Regions from separate parts of the Lysinibacillus sp. HST-98 genome, predicted to be linked through region 2. Evidence: a T-box and tRNA genes for the amino acid it is inferred to sense, from the RefSeq annotation. Region 2 holds a T-box; the other holds one or more tRNA genes.

Region 1 (6,570 bases), on a different contig from region 2:
GATAAAACAAATGAACAAATTACTGTCACAGCGAAAGACTTTAGTGAAATAGCGTCTGCTGCTGAAGCCTTAGACGAGCAATCAAAGCAATTTATTGAAATTATTTAATTCTACTAATGACTACTATTTTCGAGATATATTGAAATAGGATATATTTTTTATTTACAATACTAGTGTAAGTCATTAATCATAATAGGGGTGTTATGTATGACAAAAATGGAAGTAAGCTTTCAGCATTTACCAACAACAGCTATTTCAGATGCAACAGGCGGACATACTAATGTGCGAAGTGATATTAAGCCGTTAGCAGACCATTTTAAAGTTGCTGGGCGAGCTGTAACTGTACGTTTACCAGATGGTGAAAATGGGGCAGTTTTGGAAGCGATTAGGGCTGCAAATGAAGGGGATATTTTAGTCATTGATGCAAAAGGAAATACAAACCGAGCTGTTGCTGGAGATTTTGTAATCTCCTTAGCAAAAGGGATAGGTGTACAGGGTTTTGTTGTGGACGGCGTAATCCGCGATATTGCAGCAATTCGTGAATTAAATTTCCCTGTATTTTCGTTAGGCACTACTGTAGCAGCAGGCAATAAAAACGGCGGTGGACAAGTAAATGTACCGATCGCCATTGGAGGAGTTACGGTTCATCCTGGTGATTATATTATTGGGGATGTGGATGGTGTAATTGTTGTGCCACAACAAGATGCTGAAAAAATTGTTGTAGCAGCAGAGGCTAAGCTTGAAAAAGATGAAAAGCGCGCTCAAGAAGCACATGCCAATGGAAAAGAATCAATTATCGCTTATTTAGATAAAGTGTTAGCAAAATAAAAAAACCCTCACGATGCCATCCAACATCGTGAGGATTTTTTTAAATTACGCTAGATTTTCATTATCATTAAAGTAATTTTTCATCTTTTCTCGATCGAAACGGCCTTCCCACTTAGCCATTACTAATGACGCTAATGAGTTACCAATTACGTTAACAACTGTACGTCCCATATCAAGAATACGGTCAATACCAGCAATGAAGGCTAGTCCCTCAAGTGGAATACCTACAGTACCTAAAGTTGCTAGAAGTACTACGAATGATACCCCTGGAACACCTGCAATACCTTTAGATGTAACCATTAATACAAGCATTAACGTAATTTGTTCACCAATGCTTAGGTGAATACCGTACATTTGAGCAATAAATAATGCTGCAATGGCTTGATATAGTGTTGACCCATCTAAGTTAAAGGAGTAACCGGTCGGTATAACAAAAGATACAATATCCTTTGGCGCCCCTAATTTCTCCATTTTCATCATAACACGTGGTAATACAGCTTCAGAACTTGCTGTTGAGAAGGCTAAAATTAGCTCATCTTTTAATACTTTAATTAAATAGAAGATGCTGATTCCTGCGAATTTTGCCACAAGTCCAAGAACGATAAAGATAAAGAATAGCATTGTTGCATAAACAAGAATTGCCAATTTGGCAAGTGGAACCAGTGAAGCAAACCCATATTTGGAAACGGTTACACCAATTAAACCAAATACCCCTAGTGGAGCGAATTTCATTACGAGGTTTGTTACCCAGAACATAGCATCTGCTACCCCTTGGAAGAAGTCTAAGACTGGTTTCCCTCGATCACCTACTGCAGCAACCCCTAAACCGAAAATAACTGAGAAGAAGATAATTGCTAGCATATTACCTTCAGCCATTGACTGAATAATATTTGTTGGGACAATGCCTACAATGATATCAAATGGTCCTTCATGCTGTACTTCCTCAGTTGTTGATACATACTTCGAAATATCCCCTTGAGATAATTCATTCATGTTAATACCTGCACCAGGTTGGAAAATGTTTGCAGAAAGTAATCCAACTACGATTGCAACTGTAGTAATAATCTCAAAGTAAATTATTGATTTCCCGCCTAATCGTCCAAGTTGCTTCATATCTCCAGTACCAGCAACACCAACGATTAATGTCGAAATAATAATCGGTACAACAATCATCTTAATAAGATGTAAAAATATATCCCCTAATGGTTGTAGATATGTCTCAATTTTGGGGTTTCCGTAAAAGATACCACCAACAATGATCCCTAAAATCAAACCGATTAAAATCTGAGCGGCTAAACTGACTTTAAATTTCTTTTTCAAATCCTTTGTACCTCCCCTAATATTAAATTTTTAGGACACGCCTTACTTTAATAATACGGAGGACTTATGGAATCCGACAAAATCCGAGAAAATTAATTTACTTTTGTTAAAATGTCTGAATATAACACTTGAATAAACTTCTTAATATTTACCTTTGCTTTACGATTATCGTGATCTTCAATCTGTGTCATGAGCTGACGAATTTCTTTAAAATCAAAATAACGAGGAGCATAGTACTCGAATTCTGAGTTTGTGTAATCAACAACCCCTAAATTAGCAAGATTAATCATGGCAGCTAATATTGTACGACGCACACGCTGCTCGATGGCCTTACTCTCTTTTAAAATTTCATCTGGCGTAGCCTTGGTCACAGCTGCAATTTCTTCATAAAGCTCCTTTAATGGAGGAAGGGGTGCAATCTTGTGCTGGTGGGCAAGTAATGTTTCTATAATGGCAATGATATCCTCACTACCAATTTCGCCGACAATCCCCATATCATTCAAAATAGATTGAATATGGTCTCGTGATGTAGCTTTATGAGTCTTTTGTTCACTTAACTCAATGTTTGTAAGTGATTGACGTATCACTAATAGTGAATTTTTAAGTCGAAATTGTTCAGTTGTTTTTTTTAAAACATTTTCAACTTCAATACGATTGATTGGTTTATGAATGAAGAAATCAATTCCTTGCTCATATGCTTCGCCAACCATGTCCTTATTCACTACCTGTGAAATCATAATAAATTGTCCCTCGAAACGATTTTGCATAAGTTGTTCCACAGTTGCGATACCATCAAGCTTAGGCATCAGTAAATCAATAAGTACAAACTCTGGCTGTGTCATTAAAATTTGTGGAATGGCATCTTCACCATTTCGAGCCTCACCAATAACTGTTCCTAACCCGCTATCTTCAATAATTTGCTTTAACATAACACGACTTGCACGATCATCATCTACAATAAAATACCTCATTTAAGTCTCTCCCGTTTGAATAGTTTGCGTAGGAATTATGATTTTAAACGTTGTGTATTGATTGTTTGATTCAACGGTTATTGAGCCTTTTAATTTTTCTACTAGTTCAGCAACATGTGAAAGCCCAATGCCAGTTGCTGCAACACCATCAACATTGAATTTAGTGGTGTATCCAGGTTCAAAAATAACAGAAATATCTGCTTGTGAAATCCCTTGTCCATTATCACATACTGTTATTACAGTATTATCCTCTTGGCGCTCAATAGCAATAGAAATGATCCCTTGCTTTTCAATAGCCTCAACAGCATTGGCTGATAAATTATTTAATAGAGCAAGCAATGCAATATGATCTTTCGTTTGAAAATCGAAGTCTATACATGTATTAAATTGTATTTCCTTACCGAGTAATTCTGCATACTTCCTATTACCTTCTTCAATATAATGCAATAATTCAGATAATACGAAAGGGCCAAAGCTCTTTTCACCGACAATCTTTGAAATCCCAGCATATATCCGTTGAGAATCCTTTTTCACTTCATGGATTTCCTGGGCAATATGAAGTGCTTGTAAACTCTCGGCTCGAAAACCTAGCGTCTTTAACTGACGATATAATTCATAACCACTACCTGTAATTGTTTCAATATGATTCATTGATTTTTTTAAATATAGTGTCTCCACATAGAGGTCAGATCCAATATTCAGCATTTCTTGTACCCGTTTTTTTTGTTCCGCTACCAAAATAGAGCTATAAATCCCTACTACAAAAAAGCTTCGTAATAATGCTACTGCTAATAGGATCAAGAGATCATGGAGAAATAAAAAAGTATATGTTTGGACAAAAAAGCGGAAAATTTGTTCAGCTAAATTACTGATGACCTCACTAAAAGCAACGAGTAAACCAAGTTTTAGTGGTTTTTCTCTGTATTGTTGAATATCTAAAACTTGCAGGCATACTGCAAACAATACATAAAATAAACCGGCTGGTAAATGGTTAAATATACTCTCGGCAATCGGAACATCGTGTAATGTCGAATTAATAACCCGAAAAATAGTTGTCACAATACTGGTAGCTACACCAGCTAAAATAATTGGTGTAGGTTTAATTAATGTGCATAAAAAGAAGACAATTGTTCCTAAACCAAAACGGAATGTTGTATTAGCAAAAGGCATAATTTTAATTTCACTACCTATTGCAGTCATAACAGCAATAATGAAAATCCAAGTAAGGGAAGCACGTGTCATAAGTAATTTCGATTGCAATTCAACAACCTCCCATCATTGATATAATAAAAAATACCACAACCGAGGCGGAAGTGGTATCTAACAAGTAATACATACAATTTAGGCAAAAAAAAACGGCTACATTCGTAGTCGGAAATTTAAAACTGGAGGAGGTAGAGGGATTCGAACCCCCGCGCGGTGTTACCCGCCTGTCGGTTTTCAAGACCGATCCCTTCAGCCAGACTTGGGTATACCTCCATGTTATATTGCTTTACTGTCTTATCGACAAAAATAAATTTATCATAACTAGAAACGAACGTCAAGATAATTTTTAAAAAAATATATATTGTTTAAATCGTCACTTAGAAATAAATAATTTGTGCATTAAGTTGCATTTTATACAAACAGTCAGTATACTAGTTATTGCCGTGCTAGGTGGGAAGGTAGCGGTGTCCTGTAACTCGCAATCCGCTCTAGCGAGACTGAATTCCTTTTTCGAGGCTGTCCGTATTGTTTGGTCTGCCTTTTGCACGTAGTGTTGACGATTGGGTCCTGCGCAATGGATACCCATGAACCATGTCAGGTCCGGAAGGAAGCAGCATTAAGTGGTCTTATTCATGTGCCGCGGGGTTGCCTAATCTGAGCTAACGACAAGAGTAACGCTTATGTGCGGCTGTCAAGGAAAGGTGCACGGCATTAAATTGCCAATTCAAAGCATCCGTCTATTATAGGCGGATGCTTTTTTATTTTAAATTTAGCAACTTCATTTTCTATATAATGCAGCAAATGCTATAATAAAAGTATTCAATTAAATGGAGAAGGAGAGAGGAAATCAGTGACGTATCAAGCATTTTACCGTGTGTATCGACCGCAATCTTTTCGAGAAATGTCTGGTCAAACACATGTCAAAAGAACGCTACAAAATGCTCTCCTAGCAAATAAAACAACACACGCTTACTTGTTTTCTGGGCCCCGTGGTACAGGGAAAACAAGTACTGCTAAAATCTTTGCGAAGGCCTTGAATTGTGAACATGCACCGTCGAAAGAGCCGTGTAATGAATGTGCTACATGCATAAGTATTACAGATGGTTCACATCCAGATGTTATTGAATTTGATGCAGCCTCAAATTCACGTGTTGAAGAGATTAGGGATATCATAGAAAAGGTTCGTTTTGCTCCCGCAAGCAGTAGATATAAGGTGTACATCATAGACGAAGTGCATATGCTTTCTACAAGCGCTTTTAACGCTCTTTTAAAAACGTTGGAAGAACCACCTCCTCATGCTGTGTTTATTTTAGCAACTACAGAGCCTCATAAATTGCCTGCTACGATCATTTCTCGTTGTCAGCGCTTTGATTTTAAACGACTTTCTACTAATGATATTATTGAACGTATGAAGGTTGTTTTAGAAGATATTGACTTACCATATGAAGAACAAGGTTTAAAGGTGATTGCACAATCAGCCGCAGGGGGAATGCGTGATGCTTTAAGCTTATTGGACCAAGTTGTGTCTTTTAGCGGCGAAAAATTAAAACTTGAGGATACGTTATTAGTGACAGGTTCTATTAGTCAGGATATTTTTTATGATCTAGCAGAGGCACTCAAAGTAAAAGATGTTGCGCAAATGCTTGCCCTTTTAGAGCAACTAATAGCTGACGGTAAGGACCCTTTGCGGCTCTCAGAAGATTTAATTACATTTTTCCGCGATTTATTATTACTTCAAACAAGTGATGATTTAGCTGAACTTTTAGAGCTTGTATCTCCTGAGGAACGTGTATTCACTTTAGCACACGAATTTGCACCAAATATGCTTTATGGGTATATTGATATACTTGCAAAGACACAGCAAGAGATGCGTTTCTCTCACCATACTAAAATTTATTTAGAGACGGCTTTGCTTAAAATGGTACAGTTTTCAGGAGGGATAGCCCATCAGACGGTGACTACAAATGAAATGGGAGAAAACCCTGATCTCACTCAAAAAATTGTAGCTCTTGAACAGCTGGTTCAGCAACTATCCTTACAACTGCAAACGGGGACACCTATGCAAACGACGTCGACAGCACAAAAAGAGCAACGGCCTCGAGCTAAAAGTCCGAATGGTTATAAAGCACCTACAGGTCGTATTCAGGAAGTGCTGAAAGATGCCACAAAGCAAGATGTGCAACGTATTAAGTCCATTTGGGCACAAGCCTTAAGTCAAATGCAAAAATCACAATCTGCTCTTTTG
Region 2 (6,570 bases):
AAGAACGGTCCGAGTAACCAGTTTTGAAAAAGCGATAGTAAAAGCACTTTCCAATCCTTAAAGACCCGCCACATTTCCTCATATTTTACTTTCGCTAATGGTGGATACATCATGACAATTAACCCGATTGCAATTGGTATGGACGTTGTGCCAATAGACATGGACTCTAACGCTTCACCAACATTAGGCATGGTGATACTTAATACAACACCTATTCCCATCGCAACGAATATCCAAAGGGTAAGGTAACGATCTAGAAAAGAAAGCTGTTTTGTTAAAGATTCATTACTCATTTATATTTCCCCCTACATGGCAGCAATCTGTGCCACAGTTGCACCCGTTTAAAGGCTGAATTTGTTCTAAAATGCCCTTCATCAGTGGCGTTTGATCCTCTATTAAACGGTAATGTTTCCAAGTCCCTACTTTTCGTTCCGTAATAATGCCTGCCTCCTTTAATTTTCGCAGATGTTGACTAACGGCTGGTTGTGAAATTCCTAACACATCCACAAAATCACATACACATACCTCCCCATTTTTCATACATGCAAGTAATTTAATGCGATTTAAATCAGCTGCTGCTTTTAATTGTTTTTCAATTAGTGTGTTTTCCATTTAGCTGCACTCCTTATATAATCATTTGCTTATATATTAATTTAAATAAAGTCACCTTGTTAAGGAAAGGTGACTTAATCCGTATATAACTATATTCTTATATTATGATTTAATGTTTTGAATTGCAACAGAAATTTGCCCAATTTGAAAATTTCTTTTTTCAACTCCCTTAAAAACATACATAAGAATTTTAACAACTTCAAAAACTCCATTTTGAAAAAAGTATTCAAAATGGAGTTACTCCTTTTAAATAAATATGAGATTTTTAAAAAGGTTTGATCAATTTCCAGCTATGTTGTTTAACAAACGCGCCTAATTGTTGAATAAGGATACCTAAATGCTGGAATTGTCAAATTCGATAAGTTTACGAAGAACCTCCCTATTTATTTTATCCCATGAAAAATAAAAGATTTTGTTTCTGCAGTTGCTTGTTTAAACTCCCAATCTCCATAAGCTTGAATTTGTGAAAAGCCTGCCTTTTGTAAAGATTCATAGATTTCTTCCTGTGTTCGGAATTTTAATTGCATTTTTTCACGAATAACTACTTCTTCTGTACATGTATTTTTCACCGTTTCATAAAACGTAAAAACATCTTCTACAAACCCCTCGTATTCAGTCCAAATTTCAAGTGGCTCCCCGCTCACCTGATTCACTGCAACATCAGGTGTTAAATCCTTTTTCCAATGTTCCCAAGCTTTTGCTAATGGATTGCGTGTATCAAAAATAAAGTGTCCTCCAGATTTTAAAGCTCGATATGCATCTGAAATGACGTTCTTCCAACTTTCCTCTGTAAGAAATACTTGCGCAACATTTGCTGTCATTATGACAGCATCAAACATATTGGTTTTTAAGTTTGAGCTATCACCAACAATCCAAGCCACTTCCCCTTGATACTCTTTATTTTTTGCATATTCGATTGCCTCTTCATTCGGGTCAATAGCTATAATATGATAACCAGCTTTAGCAAAGTGGTTGGTCAATCTTCCTGTTCCGCAACCCAAATCAGCTATTTTTTTTACATTTAATTTCTTTAACATTGTTACAAAGAATTCATCGTCTTTGCCCCATTTATTAACTTGGTCATATACTAATGGAATCATTTACTTACCTACTTTCTTCATCTACTCATTATTTCTCTTAAACTACTTATTAAAGAAATGCGCCCTATTATTGAATAAGCTATTGCATGATGTATTCATAATATTCATTAGTTTGTTATAGCACGTAATTACGCTACATCTTTATAAGGCAAGACAATAAAGGATATCTAAAATCGCTTTTACCCGTTATTTAGGGCAATTACTTCTTTACCACCCATATATGGTCTTAAAACTTCAGGAAGTACTACGCTTCCATCGGCTTGTTGATAGTTTTCTAGTATAGCGGCAACTGTACGACCAATCGCAAGACCTGAACCGTTTAATGTGTGAACATATTCTGGTTTTGCATTTGGTTCACGACGAAAGCGAATATTTGCGCGTCGTGCTTGGAAGTCCTCAAAGTTTGAGCAAGAAGAAATTTCACGGTACATGTTTTGTGCAGGAATCCAAACTTCTAAATCATATTTCTTCGCTGCAGTAAAACCTAAATCAGCAGTGCACATTTTTAGTTTACGATATGGTAAGCCTAGTAATTGCAGTACTTTTTCAGCATGACCTGTCAACAACTCTAGCTGTTCATATGACTCCTCTGGTTTTACAAAGCGTACTAATTCCACTTTGTTGAATTGGTGCTGACGGATTAAACCACGTGTATCACGACCCGCAGAACCTGCCTCTGAGCGGAAGCACGGACTGTAAGAAGCAAAGCCTTGGGGTAAAGCCTCAGCCAGTAAAATTTCATCACGATAGAAGTTTGTTACAGGTACCTCTGCCGTTGGAATCATGAAATAATCTGTTTCCTCTAATTTAAATAAATCTTCCTCAAATTTAGGGAGATTTCCAGTACCCGTTAAGCTATCACGATTAACAATGATAGGTGGCAGCATTTCCTCATAACCATGCTCTTCTGCATGTAAATCCATCATAAATGTCATCAGTGCTCGTTCTAAGCGAGCTCCAAGACCACGGTAGAATAAGAAACGGCTACCTGTTACTTTTGCTCCTCGTTCAAAGTCAGCAATCTTCAAATCTGTAGCAAGATCCCAGTGTGCTTTAATGTCAAAATCAAATGTTGGAATTTCGCCCCAGGTATATTCTTCTATATTGTCGTCCTCTGTTGTGCCTACTGGTACAGATTCGTGTGGAATATTTGGCAAGCGCATCATCATATCTTTAAAGTGCTCTTCCACATTATTTAGTTGAACATCTATCTCTTTAATTTCATCACCAACCTGACGCATACGAGCAATAATTTCATCTACATTCTCCTTGTTGCGCTTCATAATTGAAATCTGTTCAGATACTTTATTGCGCTCTGCCTTTAATTCTTCTGTTTTAGCAATTAACTCACGACGCTTTGCATCTAAATCTTCAAAATCATCTAAGTTTCCTAAATCTTCATTACGTGTTAATAGAATTTCTTTAATTTCCGTGAAATTATCACGTATGCGTTTAATATCTAACATAGTCATACCTCCAGTAAATTTAATGATGGGAATCGTTGCATCCTTTAAGTCTTGGTGTAATTGCGTTGTAAGCTAAACTCAAATAGCTCCATTTTGAATAAAAATATACACAAAAAAGCCCCCACCCCTAAAAAGGGACGAGAGCTACCCGCGTTACCACCCTAATTGATTAAGGCATATGCCTAATCCACTTATTTTATAACGGCATTTCAGCCGGCAACAGCCTACTTACATTACTTCGACTGTGCAACTCCAGGACGGATTCACAAGTGCTTTTATCAGCTTCCACCGACCGCTGACTCTCTAAAAAAAACGTGCTTGCTACTACTTCCCATCATCGTGTTCAGTTATTTAAATTTCAACCATACTGTACTATATAAAAACAAATTTTTCAAGTCATTCCATAGGATACAAATTATTCTAGAAATTTTATTACCTTAACAAGATACTCCGCAATCTGGCCCTAAAATGAGAGCGAGCGCTGATCCTTATTACAGAATCGCGCCCGATTGCTGAAGATTGTTCTAACTAAGGCACACTATAGTTTAAGTGAAATTGTTCACAAAATGTAATCAGTGTTTTAATATCTCGGATAACGCCTGTTCCTCACCATCTAACATCGAAGTAACGATTGTCATAAAATCTTCAGCTCCAATTTCAAAATGACCTCTACGAAATGGATATCCCCAATTGCGATTTCCACGTGTAAAAGTGAGCTGGTTTAACAACAATGCAATCTTAACTTCTCGACAAGGAATATAACGCATATCTCTGCGAAATGGCATAAACGACTCCGACACTTGATGTTTGTAAGCACCGTTGTCCGTAACCTGACCAATAGCAGTAAATGCTTGAACTGGCTTCCCTTTTAACATGTCTGTGCGAGGGGAATAGTATATCAGCCAATCACCTGGAGACATTTTACGCAAAGGTGCAGCCTTACCGTGGCACAACTGTGCAAAACCACCTTCTATGGCTAAATTTACATGAGAAGCGGATACAACGCCAATCCAATATCTGCTTTTCTGACTTGTTTTATTCGACATGATGCATCCCCCTACTCTTCAAATGCTAAACTTTTCAACCGATCCAGTTGTAAAAAATGATGTCTGTAATGCATGTCAATCAACATAAACCATTCCTGCGCGTTTAAAGCACCGAACGCCGGATGAAGTATCTTGTTACTTACAGGCGCTTGTAGTAGAACTGATTCCGTATTCCTCATCCGTTCCACTACATTGTGAAGTCCATCTACCAAATGCTCCATGCTCTCTGGTGGTTGCGGAGTATAAATCGGAGAAGCAGGAACCTTAATACGAACAGCAGGAAATTGTTCTAGATTAAAAACAATCTTACCCTGCTCAGTTTTTTCCTTCGTTGGGTTCAATGTCGATTCTCTACCAGCTAAACATTGCTCGACATTATGTAGATGCATGAAAGCTGATTGTATTAAATGTACATACATCTGTCCAATGGACCAATCTTCTTCGTTCAGCTTTCTATGTAATTTTTCCATACTGAGTTTTGTCAGTTCTTCCAAATATCTTTCTACTGTAAGTTCAAATGACTTCAATACTTCCTTTGTACTTTTCATCCTTTAAGCAGCTCCTCTTCATTTTGGTATAGTCACAGTATAAAAGAACACTACTGACAGGTGTATGTCAGTAGTGTTCTAAAATTTTTTTCGCTACTTCCCGAATCTTGAAGCGTAAAGACTTCGGCTCAATCACCTCGATATCTCCGCCCCAGCCGAGTAAATGATGTAATAGTTCCTCTGGATACCGAACACGAAATTGAAAGATTACATCCTCATTCCGCTCCTCAATGGATGCAATATAAAAATTAACTGCTTCAATGATTTTGTCGGCAATTTCGGGGTTTGCTCTCATTATTATTCTTTCATCTCGATTGTCAGGTGGCCGATAGCTACTTAGGTCAAAATCATTTGGTAGAAGAAATTGATCTTCCAACACAGAAAGGTCGGACATCCGGGACAAGCGGAAATGTCGCATTTCTTGCCTCATTTCACAGTATGCTAGTAAAACCCAATTTTCATGGACAAGTGTTAATCCATATGGAGAGACCACACGTTTATGCTTCCGATTCCCATCTGTTTCTGGCATTTTTTTAATATACATAAAACTGATTTTGCACTGTTTCAAAATTGCATCGCGAACTTGATTAAGATACGTTTTTACCCGCTCTTCAGTTGACTGCTCACCTATATGAAGCAGTCGCATTGTTTCTCGAACAAGCCTTGACTCGTTACGAACTGACTCCGACAAAGTAGCCTCGATTTTGCGTTTAGCGGACTTTGCATTAATACCATAATCTGTATCCAACCTTTGTTCGATAAAATCAGCTCCCATGAGCAGGGAGACGGCCTCTTCTGCTGTGAACCTAACAGGGGGTAGAAAATATCCTTCCATTAAGGAATATCCCTGACCAGGGGCGCCTAAAATGGGAACCCCAGCCTCACTTAGTGCTTGAATATCCCTATATATCGTACGCACACTTGTTTCAAATTGAGAAGCTAAATCTTCTGCTCTCAGTGTTTTACTTCGCTGTAATTCAAGCGTGATTGCAAGCTGCCTCTCCGTTTTGTTCATTTTTTCCCTCCACCATTTCTGCATTCTATTACGGTACTTGTCCAATAGTAGAATAATAGCAAGTACTGTATGTGAGCTATATCCCTAAAAGTGAGCTGCCTATGCAACTCAGTATTCTTCAAGCAAAGCACCCGTTTTAGCTTAAATATTTTCTTTCATCTGTTTGGTGTTAATCAGATTTAACAACCTTTTGTTCAATTCCCAACGCCGTTTTATTGCTATCCCATTTCAAAAGTGTTACTGCCTCTTCAAAACATAACCATTCATAGTTAAGGTGCTCTTTGGATAATGATATATCTTTTGTAGGAACTTTAACACCAAATGAAAATTCATTGAATACATAAACGACTTGTCCCCAAAGGAAATTACTTTAACTACATCTTCTACTGCTAGTGAAGTAATGCAATATATGGATAATCTCTTGTAAAGCCAGCCTCTTCAAATACTTCTCGTTTAGCAGATTCAATAGGAGTCTGACCCTCTTCTCCACCACCAGCTAATCCCTGCCAATATCCATAATCACTTCTCTTAAAAATTGCATATTCAACCCGTGAATGTGAACACCGAGTGTGCCATGTACTGCCAAAACATCTTTTTCTTCGCCGCCATAGGCTTTTTCTACAGATTTTTACGCATAATCCACACTAGCTTTGTTGCAGAATTCTAGCCGAATGGTCACCATCAATAATTGCAATTTTCTTTAGTATTCATATTTATGTCTGGGATACCCTACTCAATGTGATCTGCTAATACTTTTTCATTTTGTAGCCATACCCCGGGTTT

The links. A T-box is a leader RNA that pairs with one kind of tRNA and senses whether it is charged. The one in region 2 lies ahead of serS (serine--tRNA ligase), so its partner is inferred to be a tRNA-Ser.
Region 1: it has a tRNA-Ser gene. The T-box ahead of serS (serine--tRNA ligase) is inferred to sense a tRNA for this amino acid. The anticodon was not compared.

The regions. Positions count from the first base shown of each region.
Region 1 is NZ_JAENHX010000017.1:22,950-29,519, forward strand. Features, by position in the region: gene JIN86_RS23895 (methyl-accepting chemotaxis protein) at 1-108, shown strand, start outside; gene JIN86_RS23110 (RraA family protein) at 208-828, shown strand; gene JIN86_RS23115 (cation:dicarboxylate symporter family transporter) at 874-2,148, opposite strand; gene JIN86_RS23120 (response regulator) at 2,241-3,119, opposite strand; gene JIN86_RS23125 (sensor histidine kinase) at 3,120-4,379, opposite strand; tRNA gene JIN86_RS23130 (tRNA-Ser) at 4,506-4,598, opposite strand; RNA gene ffs (signal recognition particle sRNA large type) at 4,767-5,034, shown strand; gene dnaX (DNA polymerase III subunit gamma/tau) at 5,176-6,570, shown strand, end outside.
Region 2 is NZ_JAENHX010000005.1:222,128-228,697, forward strand. Features, by position in the region: gene arsB (ACR3 family arsenite efflux transporter) at 1-293, opposite strand, end outside; gene JIN86_RS13970 (ArsR/SmtB family transcription factor) at 286-612, opposite strand; gene JIN86_RS13975 (class I SAM-dependent methyltransferase) at 996-1,712, opposite strand; gene serS (serine--tRNA ligase) at 1,892-3,178, opposite strand; T-box leader at 3,309-3,525, opposite strand; gene JIN86_RS13985 (EVE domain-containing protein) at 3,751-4,224, opposite strand; gene JIN86_RS13990 (DinB family protein) at 4,236-4,772, opposite strand; gene JIN86_RS13995 (helix-turn-helix transcriptional regulator) at 4,840-5,787, opposite strand; partial or broken gene JIN86_RS14000 (NUDIX hydrolase) at 5,929-6,323, opposite strand.